2 regions of the Bacillus sp. CIS52 genome follow, and region 1 is predicted to be linked to the other one. Evidence: a T-box and tRNA genes for the amino acid it is inferred to sense, from the RefSeq annotation. Region 1 holds a T-box; the other holds one or more tRNA genes.

Region 1 (11,848 bases):
ATCCGGAATGTATACTTTTACACTGATATATTGTCCCGCTTTGAATTCGGGGAGAACTTGTCCGTCTTCCGGTTTTAAATAAAAAGACATGATCTCTTTGCTTTCTTTTACTTTTTTATCAATTTTAAACGCCTTATCGTCTTTCCAGCCGCCTTTTTGTGTTTCCGCTTGTTCATACATCTCCTTCTCAATACCGATAAATGCGTCTGCAATGACGCCGTATGCTTTTTCCCATGCCTGAATGACCTCAGGAGAAGCCCCGTCTTTTAACACATCCTTTATCGCGATTAACAAGTACTTGCCAACGATTGGGTAATGCTCGGGCTTAACTCCGATACTCCGGTGTTTTTGGCTGATTTGTTTAACGACGGGAACGATGTTTTCCAAGCGGTCAATATTGGCGGCGGCCGCGATCACAGCATTCGACAAAGCTGTACGCTGGGTTTTTTTCTTTTGATTCGTCTGATTAAAGACATTCAGCAGCTCAGGGTGATGCTGAAACAGCAGGTCATAAAATCGTCCTGTGATTTCTTCACCATGCTCTTTTAAGACCGGCACTGTGCTTTTAACGATTTCAATTGTTTTTTCATCGAGCATTCAGAAATCCCTCCAAAGATGTCAGCATCTCGTTGAACTGAGAAAAGAATTATGTTGAATTCTTTTTTATAAATTTCCCTGATTAAAAAGCGTTAACCATCCCAATTTGAAGCGAATTCAGGAAAAACCATACAGATACTATCCGCCCCTTATTGCAAACTTCAAAATGTGGACTTGCCGTGGTGTACTTGTCCGTTGTCAGCATTTAATAAAGTACGGGAGGTGAGATGAATGGGTAAAAAATCGAAAGTATATTACTGTGACCCTAAGTATATTGTGACTGACACGTATACTGACAAAGAAGTGGTTTACGTATATCAGGAAGAAACAATTCATGAGGTTATTGATCCGGGCGATCCCGGGAAATGCGGATGTAAAAAGCATAAAAAAAGACACAAAAAGTAATTGGTTCGATTTCTTGCCTTATCTCAGGTTAAACACGCAAGTTTCAGCAGACCTCCGTACCTTTTGGCTCCTCTTTTTCAGAGGGGTCTTTTTTATGCTTATCTTCAAGCAAATACGTTGAGAGAGAGCGATTTGCCTGATATCCTTGTCATATACAAACTACACAGGAGGCATGATGATGAGCAAAAAAATCGCAGTTCTGATAACAGACCAATTCGAGGATATTGAATATACAAGCCCGGCAGAAGCATTTAAAAAAGCAGGCCACAGTGTGGTGACCATAGATTTGGAAGCAGGAAAAGAAGTGACCGGCAAGCACGGTGAAAAAGTAAAGATTGATCAAGCGATCTCAGACGCAGACGCCGTTGAATTCGATGCGTTATTAATTCCTGGAGGCTTTTCACCGGATCTGCTTCGCGGAGATGACCGCCCGGGTGAATTTACTAAAGCATTCGTGGAAAATCAGAAACCCGTTTTTGCGATCTGCCACGGCCCGCAGCTGCTGATTGATACCGACCTTCTGAAAGGAAAAGATATCACGGGATACCGCAGCATCCGCAAAGACTTAATCAATGCCGGCGCAAATTATAAAGATGAAGAAGTCGTTGTCAGCCATAACATTGTAACAAGCAGAACACCTGACGATTTGGAAGCCTTTAATCGCGAATCATTGAATCTGCTGAAATAAGCGAATAAAAATGCACAGACCAGTTCAGTCTGTGCATTTTTTTATGGATTTATAAAGAAACACCAATAGTTAGACCTATTCTCTCCCTCATCCATAATAAGTAAAATAAAGAGTGGGTTTTTCAACACTCGACGGGAGGTTCGCTTATGTGGATAATCATTTTTCTGCTTATCATTTTAATCGGTTTTACCGGAAATATCGTCTCGCTTTTAAGAGCGCAACGGCGTGCAACTCAAAGAATGATTGAGCTTTTAGAAGAGAAAAGCCGAAAATAACCTTTCAGTGCTGTTTCATCCGTAATAATAATAAAAATTTCGGCAGATTTCCTGAAAGATAATTTGATGCCCTGTCTCGTTCGGATGAAGGCCTTCTGACATGCACATTTTACGGAAAGCGGGATTATACGGGTCGATGAGATCCGTATCAAATAGGTCGGCATACGGTACAGAAAGCAGGGTGCAGGCTTCTTTCTGGGCTTTCACATAGTCAGCCAGCTTCAAACCCAGTTTATTTTTATCAGTATCACGTCGGACGATTTTTCCGTTTGACATTTTCGCTTGTTTCGTCGGGGTCACTGCAATGATGCTCGCGCCTTTATTTCTGCTGCGGAGCTGCTGAATGACTTGGCAGAAACCTCCGTAAAATGAAGTGATATCTTTTTCATCTGTGCCGATGGGGATGTGGCCGCACCAATCATCATCTGTTCCCTGCACGATAATGACATCTTGTCCCGACGTTTTCAGCGATTGCTGATAAATGTTATCGTTTCCGTTGTTACTCATATTGACGCCGCTGACAGACAGATTGGTGATTTCGGCGTTTGTCCGGTCTTTCAGAATGTCACCAAAGCTGTATTTCGCACGCAGCCCCCGGGCGACGCTGTCACCTAAGATCGCGATTTTCGAAGCCTTCTGCAGCCTGCTTATGCTGATGAAGTCAACGCTGATATGCCCGCTGTCCGTAATATGCAAAAGCTTGCTGCTGATATCCTGCGAATAGATTGTTTCTCCTTCAGAGTCTTGATACATTTCCTCATTCAGCTTCATTCGGCGTCATCCCTTCCTGTTTTATCCTTCGGCATGTTGTTCAAAAATCAAAAACGGACACGAACAAACAGCGTCATGTTGTCAGTTCAGTGTCCGCAGGTGATACTGGAGTTTTTATCCAGTCCCTTTATTCCCATTATAGCAGATCATATATCATCGTTTCTACAGTCAGCATTTAAAACAGCGTTTGCGGGAAGAGCGTCGTTTCTGATGGGACCGTCTTGTGCGATGTGTCCGTTTTTTGCTGCGTGAACGATGTGTCCGGTGCGTCCGTTTTTTGCTGCGTGAACGGTGTGTCCGGTGTGTCCGTTTTTTGCTGCGTGAACGGTGTGTCCGGTGTGTCCGTTTTTTGCTGCGTGAACGATGTGTCCGGTGTGTCCGTTTTTTGCTGCGCGAACGGTGTGTCCGGTGCGTCCGTTTTCTGCTGCGCGAACGGTGTGTCCGGTGCGTCCGTTTTTGGCTGCGTGAACGGTGTGTCCGGTGTGTCCGTTTTTGGCTGCGTGAACGGCGCTTGCTTTTTCTGGAAACCGGTTCTTGGTGCAAATACTCCCCTAACCCTTCTCTATGAGCAACGGCGACTCCATGTTCAATTTCTTTAACAGAAATAGCGTTCAATCGTATTCACCTCCCTTTTTCTTTACACCATAACGTATGAAATGAAAGTCTCTCTTGTATAAGCTTCTCTCTCAATCCGTGATAGAAATAGTCATTTACATAACAAAAAGACCCGTGCAAACGGGCCTCTCTGTTAAAACGCAAAATACAAGAACTGATTTATTTTTTCCTTTCACTCTCCGGCTCGGGATGAATCATCACCTGTGCTTGTTTAAATTCATCCGTAATATCCCTTTCAATGCGGTCACACAAGTCGTGCACGTCTTTAATCGTCACGTGAGACGCCACGACCATGTGAAAATCAATATACTCCTGCGGGCCGGACCGCCTTGTGCGAAAATCGTGAATTTCAATAAATTCGTGATGGAATGTTTCGATAATCTCTAAAATTGTTTTTTCTTCCTCCTCTGACAAACGGGTGTCAATCAGCGGTGGAAATGCTTCTTTCATTAATTTAAACGCTTCATATATGATATACACCGCCAGCACCATACCTATAATCGGATCAAGTATGTACCACTTCGTTAATGTAACGACCAAAAGGCTTGCCGCTACGCCTAATGATGTGTACACGTCAGTCAGTAAGTGCAGGGCATTTGATTTCATTGCCACGGAATTAACCTTTACAGCTTCTCTTTTTACTAATTTCGAGACGATCAAATTAATAAGAGCTCCCGCAAGCATCACAACGATTCCTAATACCGGCAGATGAACAGGCTCCGGGTTTACCAGTTTTTGAATGCATTCATAAATCATCCAAATCCCCGCCGCAAAAATCAGCATTGTTTCGATCGTTCCGGACAGATTCTCGACCTTTCCATGGCCGTACGGATGCCCTGTATCAGCCGGCTTTTTTGAAATCCTGACGGAAATAAACGCGATGAAGGCGGCGATCAGATCTAAAAAAGAATGAATGGCTTCGGAAAGTATTGCGACAGACCCGGTTACCATGCCTACCGCTATTTTGAGCATGACGACCAGAGAATTGCTTATCACTGATAAAAAAGCGATTTTAGAGGTGTTTTCCACCATGATCCTCCTCTTTTTGACTTCTTGGATTTATCGTATCAAACGGCATCCGTGTGGGTCTACGGCAACGTTTTTCACAAGAGCCATACAAGTAACTCTCCCCAAAATAAGTTGGAAAGCGACAACACGGGCGAATTGTTCTTTCAGCACTCAAGTCCCATTGACAACATACAACCGCTTACATTATAGTAGTTTCATGAATAACCACTATGGAGGATGTTTATGGAGGATGTTCTGAAAGAACTGCAGAAATTCGGATTTTCTCAATACGAATGCAAAGCATATATCGGCTTGTTGAAACACTCGCCTGTTACCGGATATGAAATCAGTAAAAGGTCAGGCGTCCCCCGCTCAATGATCTATGAAGTATTGGGAAAATTAGTTGATAAAGGCGCTGTCCATATTGTGCCGTCTGATCCGGTTACATATGCCCCGCTTGCCGGAAAGGAATTAATCGACCGGCTGCGGCATGACTTCGAGAGCTCCTTCGGCTATCTTGAAGAGAAATTATTGGCGCTTGAAAGCGAGCAGGAGATGAATGTTATCCGCCGCATCAGCACAAATGATCATGTCATCAATGAATTGAAGGATATGATTGAAAAAGCCGAGGAAGAGTTATGGCTGTCTGTCTGGGAACAGCAGATTCCCTTTATTCAAGAGGCCGTTAACAAACGCGCCGCCGAAAAATTACCCGTCTTTTCGATTGTGTTCGGCCCTCCGGAAGTGAAGCTCGGAAATACGACACATCATAATATGTCTCCTGAAGTGGCGGAAAAACGCATGGGCGGAAGATTAACGATAGCAGCACGGGATAATAAAGAAGTCTTAATCGCCAATTTTTCCCCGCAGACGAATGCCTGGGCCATTAAAACAGAAGATCCCGCTCTCGTTCTCGTGGCCATGGAATATATGAGGCATGACCTGATGTTTGCGGAGCTTGTGAAAGAAGTCGGAGCTGAAAAAGTTGAAGGTCTGATGAAACAAAACCATGCGTTATTTCATGTCGTCACCGGAAATCGTTTCATTTAAATGTGAGCCGTATTTTCTTTGATTTTTTCATTAGTCGTTATCATTATAATCTCTAAGGAAGGAGTATAAAAATGATTCAGACAGAAGTGCAAAAAACAGCCGTTTCCCGGGAAATGAACGATACGTTTTTACAGGGGGTGCGGGATTGTGTGCCTACACTGCTGGGCTATATGAGTGTCGGTTTTGCTTTTGGCATTGTTGGCGTTGCCTCACACCTCAGTATTCTTGAAATTTGTTTGTTATCCTTATTGGTCTATGCCGGCGCCGCCCAATTTATTATTTGCTCACTTCTTGTTTCCGGGAGTCCGATTTCCGTCATTATTTTAACGACGTTCATCGTCAATCTGCGGCACCTGCTCCTGAGCCTGACCATCGCGCCTTATTTTACAAAATACTCTTTGGTGAAGAATATCGGCTTCGGTGCTTTGCTTACTGACGAATCTTTCGGGGTAGCGGTGAACAAGGCGGTTCAGAACGGCAGGCTGTACGATAAGTGGATGAACGGCCTCAATATAACCGCCTATGCGTGCTGGGTTATTTCTTGTGTGATGGGCGGGCTTCTCGGACAATGGATATCTGATCCTTACGGCTTCGGTCTGGACTTTGCTTTGCCCGCTATGTTTGCGGCGCTTTTGGTGCTGCAATTGCAGTCGTCCGCGTCGGAAAAGCTGAAACACAGCCTCTCCCTTATTCTCTATATGATCATTTTTATGATCTTGTTATCGTATTTCGTCCCGTCACACATCGCGGTCATCGTCTCAACCGTAATTGTGGCAACAATCGGGGTGGTGACGGACAAATGAGCATCAGCACGCAAATGATCTGGATTATACTCGGCTGCATGATTGTTACGCTTGTGCCGCGCATTGTTCCTTTTATATTTGTCCGGAACATTCAGATGCCGGAATTGGCTTTAAAGTGGCTCTCCTTTATTCCGCTTTGTATTTTGACCGCCTTGGTAACGGAAAGCATGATCATAAAAACAAACAGCACTTTGACCTTTAATTGGAAAGCAATGATCGTCCTCATCCCGACATTGCTTTGCGCAATGCGGACGAAAAGCTTATCCATCACGGTTATTACAGGTGTTGTACTGATGGCCGCCGTCAGACTGATATGGTGACAAACAAAAGCCTCCATCCCTTGGGAATGGAGGCTTTTGTTTTATGAGGTCGGATTTTCTTCTTCCGCCTCAGGTTCTTCGGCTTTGACTTCGGCGTTCATGCTTTGCTGCTGTTCCCAATGATCCCGCTGCAATCTTTCTTTCGCAATGGTAAACATGAAATTCATGGCGCAGCGCCCCTTCCCTGTTTTGCTTATACTACGTACTGTACTCATTTCCCGGTGCAGTATTCGCAAAACATAAAAAAGCAGCCTGCCGCATTGAGCGGCCGGACTGCTCTTTATTTTCAGTATGTGATCAGGAAGTATTTTTTCTTTCCGCGGCGCAGTACGGTAAATTGATCTTCGATGCGGTCTTCCGCCGTCAGCAGATGACCGATATCCGTCTGGCGCTCTCCGTTAATGTAAACAGCCCCGTTTTGAATGTCTTCGCGGGCCTGCCGTTTTGAAGGCGACAACTTAGATTCCACAAGCACGTCTACTAAAGACAGTTCTTCAGAGCGGTCTTTTTCAAGTGAAGGCACGTCTTTAAAACCTACCTTGACGTCTTGAGCGGAAAGCTCTTTAATATTGCCGCTGAACAGCGCCTGAGAAATATGAACGGCCTGCTCAAACGCTTCACGGCCGTGTACAAGTACAGTCACTTCTTCAGCAAGGCGTTTCTGCGCTTCCCTTTTCTCTGGAGCCGTCTCCGCTTTTTCAGCATAAGCTTCAATTTCCTCTTTTGATAAGAAAGTAAAGTATTTTAAATATTTGACGACGTCACGGTCATCTGTATTGATCCAGAATTGGTAGAATTCATACGGCGATGTCTTTTCTTTATCAAGCCAAATCGCGCCGCCTTCTGTTTTGCCGAATTTCGTGCCGTCAGCTTTTGTGACGAGCGGAATGGTAAGGCCGAACGCTTTCGCCCCTTCTTCTTCCGATTTTCTGATCAGTTCAAGACCTGCCGTGATGTTGCCCCACTGGTCACTGCCTCCGATTTGGAGTTTGCAGTTCTTTTCTCTGTACAGATTCAGAAAATCGTAGGATTGCAGGATCATGTAGCTGAATTCCGTGTAAGAAATTCCGGTTTCAATTCTTGAGCTTACAGTATCTTTCGCAAGCATGTAGTTGATTCCGAAGTTCTTTCCGACGTCGCGGAGAAAATCAATGATGCTCATTTTTCCGATCCAGTCAAAGTTGTTCGCTATGACGGCTGGGTTTTCTCCTGCATCGAAATCTAAAAATTGAGAAAGCTGATTTTTAATTTTTTGCGACCATTCGACAACGATATCCTGAGTATTTAACGTGCGCTCCGCTTTTTTACCGCTCGGATCGCCGATCAGCCCCGTCGCTCCGCCTACAAGCGCAATCGGATGGTGGCCTGCAAGCTGGAAACGGCGCAGTGTCAATATCGGCAGAAGGTGTCCGATGTGCAGGCTGTCCGCCGTCGGGTCGAAACCTGAGTATAAACGGATTTTTTCTTCGTTCAGCTGTTTATTCAGTCCTTCTTCATCCGTCATTTGCTGGATTAAGCCGCGGAAGGATAAATCTTCTAATAAGTTAGTCATTTTGTCTGCTCCTTTTTTTATGGAAATAAAAAACGCCCCTTCGTTTAAAACGAAGGGACGATATAATCGCGGTACCACCCTACTAATAAAAGCATAAAAAAGCTTTTATCACTCTTTTTGATAACGGACCGTGTCCGTTCTTCCACTACTGAAAGCCTTGGAAGGGCTTTGTTCGCAAAAGCGGTTCATGAGTGTATTCGGCATATCTTATGTGCTGATTTTCACCGGCCATCAGCTCTCTGGAACAATCAGATATCCTACTTGTCTCAATCAAAACCTTTTCGTATGAAGCTTACTCATTTTTAACATAAATAAGATGTGATGTCAACGCCGTCTCTTTAATCTTCCATTGTGGACAGGTCGCCTGCCGGCAGGTTCAGCTCCCACGCCTTCAGCACACGTCTCATGATTTTTCCGCTCCGTGTTTTCGGAAGTTTATCTTTGAATTCAATTTCCCGAGGTGCGGCATGGGCGGCCAGCCCTTGTTTTACAAAAAGACGAATATCCTCCTTCAGCTGATCGGATGGCTCATGCCCTTCTCTGAGCGCGATAAATGCTTTAATAATTTCTCCCCGGACAGGATCCGGCTTTCCGATGACACCGGCTTCGGCAATCGCCGGATGTTCAACAAGTTTGCTTTCGACTTCAAACGGGCCGACGCGCTCGCCGGATGTCATAATGACGTCATCGACTCTGCCTTGGAACCAAAAATAACCGTCTTCATCCATATAAGCTGAATCTCCGGAAACATACCAGCCGCCCGGCATGAAATAAGATTCATATTTTTCTTTGTTATTCCAAATGGAATCCATCATGGACGGCCAGCCCTTTTTAATGGCGAGGTTCCCCATTCGGTACGGCGGAAGCTCATTCCCTTGATTGTCAACGATCGCCGCTTCCACTCCCGGAATGGGTTTCCCCATTGAACCCGGCTTGATCTCCATGCACGGATAATTGCAGATAAGCTGCCCGCCTGTTTCCGTCATCCACCACGTATCGTGGATGCGCTTGCCGAATACTTTATGTCCCCACTTAATGACCTCCGGGTTTAAAGGTTCTCCGACACTCAGGACGTGACGAAGTGAAGTAAGATCAAATTTGGACGCCATTTCATCTCCGGCGCCCATAAGCATTCTGAAAGCCGTCGGAGCGCTGTACCAGACGCTCACACCGAGCTTTTCAATCGTGCCGTACCAATTTTCCGGACTGAATCTGCCGCCGACGATCACATTCGCCGCTCCGTTCAGCCACGGCGCAAAAATCCCGTACACCGTCCCGGTCACCCAGCCCGGGTCCGCCGTGCACCAATATATATCGTCCTCTTTAAGATCAAGCACCCACTTGCCGGTCTGGTATTGCTGAATCATGGCTTCATGAACGTGAAGCACGCCTTTAGGTGTTCCTGTTGACCCTGATGTATAGTGAAGCAGGTAGCCGTCTCTTCTGTCCATCCATTCAATATCAAGTCTCGTGCTTTCTCCTTCAGCCGCTTTATCATAATGAATGATTTTATCTCCGGCTTCTTTGCTGCCGCCGACAATGAAGATATGCTCCAGGTCGGGCAGGCTGTCCGCCGGAATCCGTTCAGCCAGTTCAGGTGTTGTCACGACAACCTTGGCCTGGCTGTTCAACAGGCGGTCTTTCACGGCGCCTTCCATAAATGCTTCAAATAAAGGGCCGGCAATCGCACCGATTTTAATTGCGCCGAGCATGATAAAATAAAGCTCCGGCGAACGCGGCATGAAAATGAAAACGCGGTCCCCTTTTTCAACGTTTCCATACCGTCTCAGCACATTTCCCGCCCGATTCGATTCCTCCATCATTTCTTTAAACGTGTATTTTTCTTCCCGGTTTGCGTCCTTGTAATACAGCGCTACTTTGTTTTTGCGAAATGATTCGGCATGACGGTCAATCGCTTCGTACGCGGCATTCAGCTTTCCGGTCTGATGCCAGGAAAACTCCGTCTCGACTTCTTTCCAATCGAAGCTGCGGTATGTTTCCTCATAATTTTGCAGATGATAATTCCCCTTTTCCGCTGGCAACGTTTTCAAATTCATGCAACATCCCCCTTTGCTTATCTATAGACTAATTATAGTAGATGTTCACAGTTTTCTCAATTTTTAAAATATAAATTACCGTACTATTGAAAACGCTTTATATTTTGTTATGCTTAAAGGAGATGTGTTTTTATTAAGAACCGACAGGCGGTGAATCAGTGAAACATCATAAAACGTACCATTCTTCATCTATTCAGACAGCAGCCGGTCCTCTTTTGGTAGAAGGGCCCGTTCCTCCAGAGAACTTAGCACAGTATGAGTTTCATGAAGGCCTGACAGCCTTTCGCCTTCCTCATGAACAGCACAAAGCATTAATCGAAATAGCCGGGCTTCCCGAAGGGCGGATCATCATCGCCAGGGACGGAGAGACGATTATCGGCTATGTGACGTATTTATATCCTGATCCGCTTGAACGGTGGTCTGACGGAAATATGGAAGATCTCCTTGAACTCGGGGCGATCGAGGTCGCTCCCGGCTACAGAGGCTGTTCTGTCGGAAAAACTTTGCTGACTGTCAGCATGATGGATGAACAGATGGAACGGTACATCATCATGACGACAGAATATTACTGGCATTGGGATTTAAAAGGGATGAAAAAAGACGTGTGGGAGTACAGAAAGATCATGGAAAAGATGATGAATGCCGGAGGTCTTGTCTGGTTTGCAACGGATGAACCGGAAATCAGCTCTCATCCGGCCAATTGTCTGATGGCCCGCATCGGCAGGCACGTCAGTCAGGAGTCAATTGAACAGTTCGACAGACTTCGTTTTTATCAGCGATTTATGTATTGACTGACATACAAAGGGGATAAAAAGATGATTGCAGAACAAATCATGAAACGGGACGTCATCACCGTCACAAAAAACGACTCCATAGAAACAGCCGTACATAAAATGAAGGCATATCATATCCGCCATCTCCCTGTCATCGACGAAGAACTGCACGTTGCCGGCATCGTCACAGACAGAGACATTAAACAGGCGGGCCCGGGCAGCTTTAAACAAGAAGACCGCGTCGCGTTTCTGACAAACAAAGTGGAAACCATTATGAAACGGAATGTCATCTGCGCCCATCCGCTTGATTTCGTAGAGGAAATATCGGCTTCTTTCTATGAGCATGGCATCGGATGTCTGCCGATTACGGTAAATCATAAGCTGACGGGCATTTTAACCAAAACCGATGTACTCCGGACCTTTGTCAGCCTGACAGGCGCAGCCCAGCCGGGATCACAGGTGGAAATTTTGGTGACGGATATGACCAAAAGTCTTGCTGATCTCAGCTGCATGTGCCGCGATCTTCAGCTGCAAATCTTGAGCGTGCTCGTCTATCCTCATGATTCCGCCGGGGCAAATATACTCGTCTTCCGGGTGAAGACGATGAATCCGCTCCCTTTTATCCGCAGCGTTCATGAAGCCGGGTACAATGTCCTGTGGCCGAAACAATTGAGGGATCAGTCATGAGAGACAGCGTTTTTGTTTACTCGCCTTCTTATCAGACGTATCAATTTCACCAGGATCACCCGTTCAATCAGCAGCGCGTGCTTTTGACATACGAGCTGCTTCAGGCGGCGGACGCGTTTGAAGAGGGAGATATCGCAGCTCCGCGCATGGCCTCTAAAGAAGAGCTGGCACTCGTTCATACAGAGGATTACATACAGGCGGTTGAACTAGCGGGGGCAGGCCGGCTCCCTGCCGCGGAAGGAGAAAG
Region 2 (11,848 bases), on a different contig from region 1:
GATGTCTGTGATATATTCTGTTACGCTTTGTCCATATAGTTTTTTAAAGGTTTCACTGTAATGCTTAGGACTGATTCCCGCCATTTGAGCAAGCTGGGTGAGTGTGATTTTTGTGTCGGACTGGGCATGTATGAATTGTTTTGTCTGTTCGATCGCCGCTTTCGTATTGTTTTGATGGCACACTTTTGCGGCATAAAGGTCGTACATCAGCTGCTGAAAGTCGGCTGTTGACTTCATTTTCTGCAATTCATCCGCCGATCGCGCGTTTTCGGAAAGTGACTGAAGCCGGCTTGTCAGGTGTTCAACCGTTTGCAAATTCATTTGCTGAAGTCCGCGGAAGATGTCTCCTCCGTTATCCGGAAGCATCGCTTTATCATCTGATGAATATGAGAAAATACGGAGTCTGACGATATACAAATGGATGCCGTCTGACGGTGCAGGGTCAATATTGAATGTCTCATCACAAGGACAGATGTAGAGCGTTTCCTTCTGCAGCGGGAAGCTGTCTGTTCCGATATCAATTTGTCCCTCGCCTGTCACATGAAAGATCAGTACCGGGGAATCAGTGAGCTGATGCTCTGACAAAAGGTCTGCTGTTTTTTTTACGGAGATGATATCAATTGGGTGAAAGAATAATGTGTTTTTCATGAGAAACCACCTTTTAGGAAACATTCATTTAAATGATAACTGTTATCATTTGAATTGTACCAAATAAATGAATGTTTTCCTATAAAAAGCGGAAATGTGAAATGCGTCAAAATGTTACACGTGTAACACGAACGTTGTCAGTATATGAGGTATTGCTTTCTTACAAGTTTGAATTGGTCAAGCCGGCGTTGATAAGTGCTGGTGATGTCTTGAATGGAAGCGCCTTGTTCTATTTTTTTGCGTACCCAGCCGTTGCCGATCAGCTTGTCAAAAGCTCCTGTCGGCAGAAATGAGAAGTCATTCGGATATAAGTCATGCATGGTTTTCAGAATGGAGAGCCCTGTTTTTGCCGCTTCAAAGGTGTTTCTGTTCGTTACGTAGACTTGTACGCCGTGGCATAGCTTGCCCTGGTGCTTGGAGAAGCTGGGGATAAATGAAGCGGCTCTGAAGGTGACGCCCGGAAGCTTGAGACTGTTAAGGCGTTCTTCGAGCTCGGTGCTTTTCATATAAGGTGCGCCGATAAGTTCAAACGGCTTTGTCGTGCCCCTTCCTTCAGATACGTTCGTGCCTTCGATTAGTCCTGTCGCCGAATAAGCGAATATGCTGTCCGGGGTCGGGATGTTAGGCGAAGGGAGGACGAACGGCAGACCGGTATCTTCAATGGTCATCGTCCGCTTCCAGCGCTTCATCTTTACGACGGTGAGGTCGGCGCCAATATGAAACTCTCTATTGAATAGGAGGGCAAGCTCGCCGATGGTCATGCCGTGTTTCAGCGGGATTGGATACAGTCCGACAAATGAAGCGTAGTCAGGTTCAAGAACCGGGCCATCCGGATGTCGTCCGCCTTGCGGATTCGGCCGGTCCAAGACATAAAAAGGAATGCCTTTTTCTTTGGCCGCCTCCATGGCATAGGCCATTGTATAAATGTAGGTGTAGTATCGCATTCCGACATCCTGAATATCGAAAATCAGCACATCGGTATCTTTCAGCATGTCAGGCGTCGGTTTCCTCGTTTCTCCGTAAAGGCTGTAGACGGGAAGACCTGTTTTTTCATCTATATAGGATGTGACTTTGTCTCCGGCCTGAGCGTCGCCGCGAACACCGTGCTCAGGTCCGAATAATGCCGTCAAATGCATGTCTTGTGCTTCGTAAAGCACGTCAACGCTGCTTTTTAATGTTGAGTTCACACCGGTCGGATTAGTGATCAGTCCGATTCTTTTTCCCTTCAGTTCTTGTTTATAATCTTTCAGCAGGCGGTCAATGCCTGTTTGGATGCTTGGTTTTTTGGCAGTGTGTGTGTTTCTGTCAGAAGCCGCCGTGACTGCCGTCATAGCACTGATGACGACAAGTCCGGCGAGAAGTGCAGCCGTATGTGTTTTCATGATCAGCCCTCCTGTTTAAAGCGGTTTTCCGGTCTTCAGATTGATACCGAAACCATATGGATACAGTGTCGTTTCCGGATGGGTGACGGAAGGAATAGCAGCGGGCAGCCTGCCTTTCGGTTTTGTCTGCCCGAATATCGCTTCAATGCCTGCCGGAATGTTTGGCTGGAGAAATTGTCCGTCTGCATATCCTTTAAACCCGTAGACTGCGATAAGGGCGTCAGCTTCTTCAAAATTCGCGGCGTCGTAAGGATTCCGAAGACTCATCAGCACAAAGGGTTTTTGGTTCGACTGCGCAGCCTTCATGACGGCCCGCGGAAACGCGGTCGTCCATTTGCCGGGATCTTTGACGGAATCGTCAATGACGCCGTCGTTTACGACAGGATCATTTTTTACGACATATGAGCCTGTAATGACGTAATCAGCGTCTGATACCAGCTTTTTGTGCTCGTCATGAAATGTGCGCTCGGCGAAGTTCATTTTACTGATGGTTACCGGCCGGATTTTTTTCTTCTTGATGAGCTGCCGAATGGTTTGTTCCATTGACGCTGTTTGATCTTCATAAGGAGCGGCAAGGAGAACGCGGCTGTTCTTTTTCGGTTTGAATGGGAGCGTGCGGTTTTTGTTTTGTAAGACGGTGACGGATCTTTCCGCGATTTGTTTTTCAGCCTTCAGATGGTTTTTGCTGCCGACGGTTTTATGCGCTTGAGCAATCTTCTTTTTCAGACTTGTTTCTTTCGGAGCGGGATATATCCCTCGTTTTATTTTCAGGGAAATGATGCGCTCAACCGATTTGTTGATTTGCTGAAGAGGAATATCACCTTTTTGAACCGCCTTTTTTAAAGCGGAATGAACTTGGGCAAAGCGGTTTTCTGTTTGCAGCGATGTCACTTGGGCCGGCATCAGGGCGATGTCGACTCCTGCTTTTATTGCCATGACGACCGCCTCTTCCTGACCGAAATGATCGGCAATGGCTTTCATGTTTAATGCATCCGTCACAATGACGCCGTTAAACCCCATTTCCTCACGGAGAAGATGAGTCATCACTTTTTTCGAGAGTGTGGCAGGTACAAGAATGTCTGAACCGTCCAGCTTGCTTTTATAGGTTGTATCATCAAAAGCGGGAAATTGCACATGGGCTGTCATGATCATATCGGCCCCCGCCTGAATGGCCTGACGGAACGGATACAGTTCGATCTGCCGCAGCCTTTCTTGACCGTGGGTGACAAGCGGAAGGCCGTAGTGGCTGTCGACATCCGTGTCGCCGTGTCCCGGGAAATGTTTGACGGCGGAAGCGACATCCTGTTTTTGCTGAGCCTTCATTGAGGCAAGGCCGAGTGTTGCTGTCAGATTCCGGTCTGAACTGAATGACCTGACACCGATGACCGGATTTCCGGGATTATTATTGATATCGAGAACGGGAGCGAAATTCGTATTAATGCCGAGTGCTTTCAATTCTTTCCCGATAATGGCGCCGGTTTGGGATGAATAGGCTGTTTTTCTTGCGGCTCCGAGTGCCATATTGCCTGGGAAATGAGTGCCCTCACCAAGTCTTGTGACGATGCCGCCTTCTTGATCAATGCTTAATAATAGCGGAATGTCAGGGCTTGCTTTTTGAAAGGCATCTGTCAGGCGGACTGTTTGTTCAGTGTTTTTTACATTTTCTGCAAATAAGATAACGCCGCCGAACCGGTACTTTTGAATAAGCCCTGCGACTTCGTCATTCATTTGAGTAAGAGCCTCAGGTGATGACTGCCCCTTTTTTTGCCAATTGCGGAAGTCTGGCATGAGCATCTGCCCTAATTTCTCATCTAATGTCATGCGGGATACCGTTTGTTCCGCCTGTGACGGAATATCCGGTTTTGTCGATGCATGATGCGTGCCGAAAACAATAAACAACAGTAATACAGCTGAGATGACAAGTTTCATAATGGCGCCCTCCTGCCGTCATAGTTTGGACAAAAGACATAGGTTGTCATTCAATGGCTTCGTAAATCGCTTTTACGACGCTGCCGTAGCTTCCGGTCGGGAAAAGATCCCCTTCAAAAACATTCGGATTTTCACCGGGGCTGACGACGGGTGAATGCTTTTTGTTGGTCAAAAGCGTGATCCCGAGATGATAAGCGGGGTCAATGATCGTGACGGTGCCGGTCCATCCGGTATGGCCGTAAGCCTGCCTGCTTGCATAAGGGCCGAACATCCACTCCATATCAGGGCTGCCGTTTTTCCGCCAGCCGAGAGCGAAAGTCGGGTCAGAGGATGACGCCGTTGTGAACAGATCGGCCGTTTGCCGTGTGAAGAGAGAAACATGTTTGTAACTGCCGCCGTTCAGCATGACTTGAAGAAGGACGGCCATGTCATCAGCTCTTGAAAACAGTCCTGCATGGCCGGACACCCCTCCCATTGAGTAAAATGCTTTTTCGTCATGAACCTCTCCTTGCAGCGTATACGTCCTGATATGAGGAAAATGGATAACCCCGTCACGCGTGTTGCCTAAACGTTCAGTAGCTGCGAATGCTTTTTCTTTGAAGCCTTTTTGCAGCGGGTTAAACAGTGTGTGCGTCAGTTTCAGCGGTTTGTACAGTTCTTGTTCCGCATAGGCATCAAGGGTTTTTCCGGTTATGTTTTCAATAATGCAGCCGAGCAGCATGTAACCGATATCACTGTATACGTGTTTTGTTCCCGGTTTGTATTCAAGCGGGATCTGGGTGAGAAAACGGATCGTTTTGTCCCGTTCTTGTGAATAAAAAGGGCCTGCGGTGTCCGGCTTATAAAAATAAAAGCTTGCCGGCAGACCGGATTGATGCTGCAGCACATCAATGACGCGTATGCGGTCTTTTCCTTGAATCGGATCGCTTTTCCTGTCTTTGAAATCGGGAAGGTAAGCCGAGACTTTTTGATACACATCCAGCTTTCCCTGGCTGACGAGGCGCTGTAATGCAAAATTCGCCGCATACATTTTTGTGTTGGAAGCTAAATCAAACATAGTTGACGTTTTCATTTTTTTCGGACGGGATAAAAGGCTGTTTCCGTCATATTTTTTGCTGTAGCCGTATGCTTTCTTTTTGATCACCCGTCCGTCCTTTACGACAACGAGGACGGCTCCCGGGAATCCTGCTGCGATGTCTTTTTCAATCATTTGATCAACCTTTCTGAGCTTTGCTGTGTCGTATAATTTGGATTGGGCTCCGGCTTTGTGCTGCGGCAGAAAAGAGAGGCTGATGACCATGGTGAGTACGGCGGCTGCCAGTGTTTTCATATTCTGTTCCCTCCCGGCTTATTCAAATTCAGCAGCCATGTCATCCTTAAACCCGAAAGCATAGGTGAAGACAAAGCCCGCCGCATAAGAGATGAAGAGACCGATGATATACAAAACGATTTGAGCCGGCTGTACGAGAAAAGAGAGCGGAAGGCCGGAGACACCGATTGAAAAAGTCGCTACTTGAAAATGGGCTTGAAAGGCGCCGCCGATACCCGCCCCTAAACACGCTGTTAAAAACGGCCGGCCGAGCGGAAGTGTGACGCCGAAGATGAGCGGCTCCCCGATTCCGAGCAGACCGGATGGAAGTCCGCCGCCGATCGCTCTTTTCAATGAGGCTTTTTTTGTTTTTATAAAGATGGCGAAGGCCGCGCCTACTTGACCTGCGCCTCCCATTGCGAGAATCGGCAGAAGCGGGTCATCCCCGATGGATCGGATGAGTTCCAAATGCACGGGAGTCAAGCCTTGATGCAGGCCGGTGATGACAAGCGGCAGGAAGGCGGCTCCTAATACAAATCCCGACAGCACTCCCCCGATATTCAGCAGCGACAATAAACCTGATGTAATCAAATCAGAAATAAAACCGCCTGCAGGGATGAAGATGACATATGTCACCAGTCCTGTGATGAGCAAAGACAAAGTAGGCGTGACGATAATGTCGATGGATTGATGGACGTATTTTCTGATAAACCGTTCCGTATAAGCGATAAAAATCGCAGCGAAAAGAACGCCGATTAAACCTCCCCTGCCCGGGAGCAGATTCTCTCCGAACAAACTGATATTGGCGATCTCCGGGTTTAAGATCAATATGCCTGCAAGGCCGCCCATCGCGGGTGTTCCGCCGAATTCCTTCGCCGCATTGATGCCGACAAGGACGCCGAGGTAAGCGAATAAGCCTGAACCGATAACCGTTAAAATAAGTGCGATTTGAGATTCTTTCGGGAGCCAGCCGGCCTGAATGACGGCTTTCGTCATGCCGGTGATTAAACCTGATGCAATGAGTGCGGGAATAAGAGGAATGAAGATGCTTGATATTTTTCTCAAAAGCAGTTTGATGGGTGTTGTATTTTTTCTGTTAAGATCGGCTTTTTTCCGTGAGGCGGCTTCTTTTAAATCAATGTTTTTTCCGGGTGACACCAGTTTTGCGAAAGCGTCGGCGACATGATTGACGACACCCGTGCCGAGAATGATCTGCAGTGTTTCGGCTTCGACGACGCCTATTACTCCGTCAAGACGTTTCAGCGCTTCAATATCCGTTTTGTCCTGATCTAAAGGCGTAATTCTCAGGCGTGTCATACAGTGGGTAAAGCCCGAAATATTCGATGAACCGCCGCAGTTGTCCAGAATATCTTTGGCCAGCGACTGATAAAATGCCTCTTTGCTCATGAAGACCCTCCTCTTTCCGTACCATTTTTCCCGCGGAGCTGTGCCTGAAACGCATCCTGAAAGCGCCTGCGCCGATCATGAAAACGGCGCGGCTGGTAAAAGGCACATGATGATCAGTAACGGAGCCAAAAGAATGATCAGCGATTTGTTTCGCTTGAAACATGCTGTTCTATGGCTTTGTCAATGAAGCCTTCCGATTCTTCGAGCAGTGCTTTCGCGTGTGTTTTGTCCGAATTCGTCTTCAGCATGACGATTGCCGTTTTGACATGGCTGTCTGCGGCCTCAAGGGTTTCTTTTGCTTTATCGTACGGAACGCCCGTAATGCTTTGGATAATGCCGATTGCCCGTTCTTTCAATTTTTCGTTGCTGACATGAACGTCCACCATTAAATTTTCGTACACTTTGCCGCTTTTGATCATCACGGCCGTGGAAATCATGTTCAGAATCATTTTATGTGCCGTCGCGGCTTTCATTCGTGTTGACCCTGTAATCACTTCGGGGCCGACGACGACTTCAATGCTGTGATCGGCAAAGGTGCTGATCAATGAGTGCTTATTGCATGTGAGCGCGACGGTTTTGGCGCCGATTGTTTTTGCGTATTTCAGCACACCGGCCGCATACGGTGTGCGCCCGCTTGCGGCGATGGCGATCACGGTGTCTTCAGCGGTAAGGCCGATCGTTTTGAGATCGAGAGCGCCGGTTTCCTCGCTGTCTTCTATACCTTCAGCCGCTTGCAAAAAGGCGTCTGCCCCTCCGGCCATCAGACCGATGACGGTGCCGGGACTTACGCTGTATGTAGGCGGGCATTCAACCGCATCAAGTACACCAAGCCTGCCGCTTGTGCCCGCTCCCGCATAAATCAGCCTGCCGTTTCGCCGCAAAGACTGATGGGCAAATTGAACGGCAATTTCAATATCAGGCAGCACCTGCTGAACGGCGTCCGCCACTTTGAAGTCCTCTTGGTTAATGATGCGGAGGATTTCCATCGTGTCTGCTTGATGGATTGAAGCGGTCTGCGGATTTCTTGTTTCTGTGGTCAATCTGTGAATGTTAAGCCGGTCTGTCATGAAAGTACCCTCCCAAGTCTTTATTACTTGAAGTATAGGGGCTTCTGAATATATGTTTCAAGAAAAAAATCAAACGCTTTCACAAAAAAAGATGCAGAATGTGCTGTTCGCCGATGGGGCCGATCCTGCGACGCTCTTTATCAATAAAACCGGAAGACAGGTACAGGTTCTTTGCGCGATGATTGCGATGGTTCACTGCAAGCACGATCTCGTCACACCAAGGAAAATAACTTGCGGCAAAAGCGGGGAGCTGCAGCATCGCTTGTTTGGCATAACCTTTTCCTTGCTGCCGCGCATCTATGGAAAGTGCGCTCAGTAAAATGGCAGACACGCTGTTCGAATATGGAGCTATGGTTTCCTTTGAGGTATGTAAAATGAAAAAACCGACGGGGGTGTCTTCTTTTAAAACGACTGTAGGATAGCGCTCCCGGATGACAAGAGCCTGCGGCAGTACATCCTTCGGGAGCGCTGTGAACATTTTATCTTCTTCACTGAGTACAAACCCGTTCAGGCCGTCTGCATGCTCCGGTTTATAAAAGGATAGGGCTGCAACCATGATATCTACTCTCCTTTTTATAGTTGATCCAGTTCATTTTCTGATAACACGCGGCAGCCTGCCCGTTTTAATAGAGCGGAAGTGATGCCGTCCCCGATTATCTTTTTCCCGGAGAAAGTGCCGTCATAGATGAAGCTGCTGCCGCAGGACGGACTGTTTTCTTTAAGGATGACCGTTGCGGCGCCTATTTCTTTTGCGTATGCTAACGTTTTTTCCGCGCCGTCTATATATAAAGATGTAACGTCTTCACCTGATGCTGTTACGATTCTTGCTGTTCCGTTCAGCACGTCTTCGCCCGTGCCGCCGATGATTTCCGCCGGTTCGCGGGGAGTGGTGAAGCCGCCCAAAAGTTCGGGGCAGACCATAACAGCTTTCTTTTCCTCTACGAGTCTGCGGATTTTTTCCGAAGCGGCGTGAGAGCCGTTATACCTGCATTCGATACCGCCGAGACAAGAGCTGACTAAGATCATCTGTGTCCATTCCCTTCAATATTTTGATACTTTCATCTTAAATGAAATAAGAGAGAAGGGACGAGTTTTTCAGTTAAAAAACGGGTAAAAAAGTTTGAAAATAAAAAAAATAAATTTTCTCTTTACAAAAGGGGTATAACCTGTATATAATAACTTTTGTCAGCTCGACGCGGACACAACGGCCCGTTGGTCAAGCGGTTAAGACACCGCCCTTTCACGGCGGTAACACGGGTTCGAATCCCGTACGGGTCATATGGAGGATTAGCTCAGCTGGGAGAGCATCTGCCTTACAAGCAGAGGGTCGGCGGTTCGAGCCCGTCATCCTCCACCATATTTGCCGGCCTAGCTCAATTGGTAGAGCAACTGACTTGTAATCAGTAGGTTGGGGGTTCAAGTCCTCTGGCCGGCACTGTTTTTCAACAAAATACGGAGGGGTAGCGAAGTGGCTAAACGCGGCGGACTGTAAATCCGCTCCCTCAGGGTTCGGCAGTTCGAATCTGCCCCCCTCCACCATTTTTGGGCTATAGCCAAGCGGTAAGGCAACGGACTTTGACTCCGTCATGCGTTGGTTCGAATCCAGCTAGCCCAGTCTCAGACACCTTTTGCATAAGGTGTCTTTTTTATTTGTATTTCGTCTCGAATTCTGATTGTTCATCAGATATACTATTTTTAAGCTGCTGTTAAGGCATTATATTCTGTATTTTCCATCTACACCCTGCCTGAAATTTGGTAAAATAAATGTAATAAAAAAATGAAACCTTTTAAAACAATCAACGTATAGATACAGACCGGTGAAGGGCAGAGGTAAGATAAAACATGGAAAACCTGATTAAAAAAAGAATCAAGCAAGTCAAAAAAGGCGATCAAAATGCGTTTGCGGAAATCGTTGACCTTTATAAAGATAAGATTTACCAGCTTTGCTACCGCATGCTCGGCAATGTCCACGAAGCGGAAGATATTGCGCAGGAAGCTTTCATCAGAGCGTATGTCAATATCGAGAGCTTCGACATCAACAGAAAGTTTTCAACGTGGCTTTACAGAATTGCGACCAACCTGACCATTGACCGAATCCGCAAGAAAAAGCCTGATTATTATCTGGACGCAGAAGTGGCGGGCGCAGAGGGGCTGACGATGTATTCGCAGATCGCCGCGGACGGGGTTCTCCCTGAAGACGCCGTGTTGTCATTGGAGCTGTCGGACACAATTCAGAAAAAGATTTTAAAGCTGCCTGACAAGTACAGAACGGTTATTGTATTAAAGTATATTGATGAACTCTCTTTAATTGAAATCGGGGAGATTCTGAATATCCCTGTCGGCACCGTCAAGACAAGGATACACAGAGGCAGAGAGGCTCTTAGAAAACAATTAAGGGATCTTTAAGTGGGGTGATGAAATGAGCTGTCCTGAACAGATCGTGCAGCTTATGCATAAGCATCTTGATGGAGATATTCTTCCTGAAGATGAAGACGTATTAAAACAACATTTGCGGTCATGCGGGAATTGCAAACGGCATTTTCATGAAATGGAGAAATCCGTAGCGCTCGTCCGGAGCACATCGCATGTCACAGCCCCTGCTGATTTTACTGCCAAAGTTATGGCGAATCTTCCAAAAGAGAAAAAACGCGCTTCTGTAAAACGATGGATCAAAACTCATCCGATAATTGCAGCCGCGGCGGTTTTTGTGATTTTAATGGGCGGCGGTTTTTTCAACAGCTGGCATAACGACCACAATTTCAGTGTGTCAAAGCAGCCGAACCTTGTCGTGCAGAATCACACGGTCACCGTCCCTGAAGGAGAGACCGTAAAGGGCGATGTCACAGTAAAAAACGGCAAGCTGGTCATTAAAGGGAAAGTCGACGGCAACGTGACCGTGGTTAACGGAGAAAAATACATGGCCTCAGCCGGACAAGTCACCGGGCAGATTGAAGAAATTAACGAATTGTTTGACTGGGTCTGGTACGAACTGAAAACAGCGGGTCAGGGCGTCGTGAGTGCTTTAGACTCCGATTAAAGATGAGTAAAGCGTATAATCGCTTTACTCTTTTTTTACGCGGCGCCGCGCTGGCTGATTTCACTTGATAAATCAAAATGTGGTATAATGAGCACGCTATATGATGTACATATTGCTCATGCAGCACAATTCATAACAAAAAACGAAATGACTGAATTCTTGGAGGACGAGGAAATGGCTTTTGAGGACATCCCATTTTTGCAATACCTCGGCAATGCCGTTGATATTCTCCTTGTTTGGTATGTGATATATAAATTAATCATGGTCATACGCGGAACGAAGGCGGTTCAGCTTTTGAAAGGAATCGTCGTCATCGTGTTGGTCCGGATGGCCAGTTCATATTTGGGACTCAGTACGCTTCAGTGGCTGATGGACCAAGCGATAACATGGGGATTTTTAGCGATCATTATTATATTCCAGCCTGAGCTGAGACGGGCGCTTGAACAGCTCGGACGGGGCCGGTTCTTTTCACGGAGCGGCACCCCCGTGGAGGAAGCGCAGCATAAGACAATTGAAGCGATTACAAAATCAATCAGCTACATGGCGAAACGCCGCATCGGCGCCCTTATCGCCATTGAGCGCGACACGGGGATGGGCGATTATATTGAGACGGGCATCCCGCTTAATGCGCAGGTCAGCTCGGAGCTTTTGATTAATATCTTCATTCCGAATACGCCGCTGCACGATGGAGCGGTCATTATGAAAAATAACGAGATCGCAGCGGCTGCCTGTTATCTGCCGCTTTCTGAAAGCCCGTTTATTTCAAAGGAGCTGGGGACGCGGCACAGAGCTGCTGTCGGCATCAGTGAAGTGACGGACAGCTTAACCATTATCGTATCTGAAGAGACGGGCGCCATCAGCGTGGCCAAAAACGGAGACCTTCACAGAGAATTGACGGAAGAAGCACTGAAAGAAATGCTTGAAGCCGAGTTTAAGAAAAACGCCAGAGATACTTCTTCTAACCGCTGGTACTGGAGGGGCAAGAAAAATGGATAAATTCTTAAACAACCGCTGGGCTGTAAAGATCATTGCATTGCTCTTTGCGCTCCTGCTTTATGTTGCGGTTAAC

What was found. The T-box of region 1 lies ahead of tyrS (tyrosine--tRNA ligase). A T-box ahead of a tRNA ligase gene usually reads a tRNA of that ligase, here a tRNA-Tyr.
Region 2: it encodes a tRNA-Tyr, which carries the amino acid that the T-box ahead of tyrS (tyrosine--tRNA ligase) is inferred to sense. The anticodon was not compared.

What each region holds. Positions count from the first base shown of each region.
Region 1 is NZ_JBIUFR010000002.1:94,017-105,864, reverse strand. It holds gene hmpA (NO-inducible flavohemoprotein) at 1-597, opposite strand, end outside; gene ACH32G_RS10430 (hypothetical protein) at 829-1,002, shown strand; gene ACH32G_RS10425 (type 1 glutamine amidotransferase domain-containing protein) at 1,181-1,690, shown strand; gene ACH32G_RS10420 (hypothetical protein) at 1,837-1,965, shown strand; gene ACH32G_RS10415 (SGNH/GDSL hydrolase family protein) at 1,981-2,736, opposite strand; gene ACH32G_RS10410 (CotG/ExsB N-terminal domain-containing protein) at 2,905-3,351, opposite strand; gene ACH32G_RS10405 (cation diffusion facilitator family transporter) at 3,511-4,383, opposite strand; gene ACH32G_RS10400 (TrmB family transcriptional regulator) at 4,603-5,409, shown strand; gene ACH32G_RS10395 (AzlC family ABC transporter permease) at 5,481-6,212, shown strand; gene ACH32G_RS10390 (AzlD domain-containing protein) at 6,209-6,532, shown strand; gene sr7p (small protein SR7P) at 6,574-6,699, opposite strand; gene tyrS (tyrosine--tRNA ligase) at 6,819-8,084, opposite strand; T-box leader at 8,135-8,367, opposite strand; gene acsA (acetate--CoA ligase) at 8,423-10,141, opposite strand; gene ACH32G_RS10370 (GNAT family N-acetyltransferase) at 10,300-10,932, shown strand; gene ACH32G_RS10365 (acetoin utilization AcuB family protein) at 10,957-11,601, shown strand; gene ACH32G_RS10360 (acetoin utilization protein AcuC) at 11,598-11,848, shown strand, end outside.
Region 2 is NZ_JBIUFR010000006.1:12,436-24,283, forward strand. It holds gene btr (bacillibactin transport transcriptional regulator Btr) at 1-648, opposite strand, end outside; gene ACH32G_RS17160 (exo-beta-N-acetylmuramidase NamZ family protein) at 786-2,030, opposite strand; gene ACH32G_RS17165 (glycoside hydrolase family 3 protein) at 2,046-3,959, opposite strand; gene pbp4b (penicillin binding protein PBP4B) at 4,006-5,289, opposite strand; gene ACH32G_RS17175 (PTS transporter subunit EIIC) at 5,308-6,675, opposite strand; gene murQ (N-acetylmuramic acid 6-phosphate etherase) at 6,813-7,742, opposite strand; gene ACH32G_RS17185 (GNAT family N-acetyltransferase) at 7,822-8,298, opposite strand; gene ACH32G_RS17190 (DUF523 domain-containing protein) at 8,316-8,768, opposite strand; tRNA gene ACH32G_RS17195 (tRNA-Glu) at 8,949-9,020, shown strand; tRNA gene ACH32G_RS17200 (tRNA-Val) at 9,024-9,099, shown strand; tRNA gene ACH32G_RS17205 (tRNA-Thr) at 9,105-9,177, shown strand; tRNA gene ACH32G_RS17210 (tRNA-Tyr) at 9,197-9,281, shown strand; tRNA gene ACH32G_RS17215 (tRNA-Gln) at 9,286-9,357, shown strand; gene sigW (RNA polymerase sigma factor SigW) at 9,585-10,148, shown strand; gene rsiW (anti-sigma-W factor RsiW) at 10,162-10,779, shown strand; gene cdaA (diadenylate cyclase CdaA) at 10,954-11,775, shown strand; gene ACH32G_RS17235 (CdaR family protein) at 11,768-11,848, shown strand, end outside.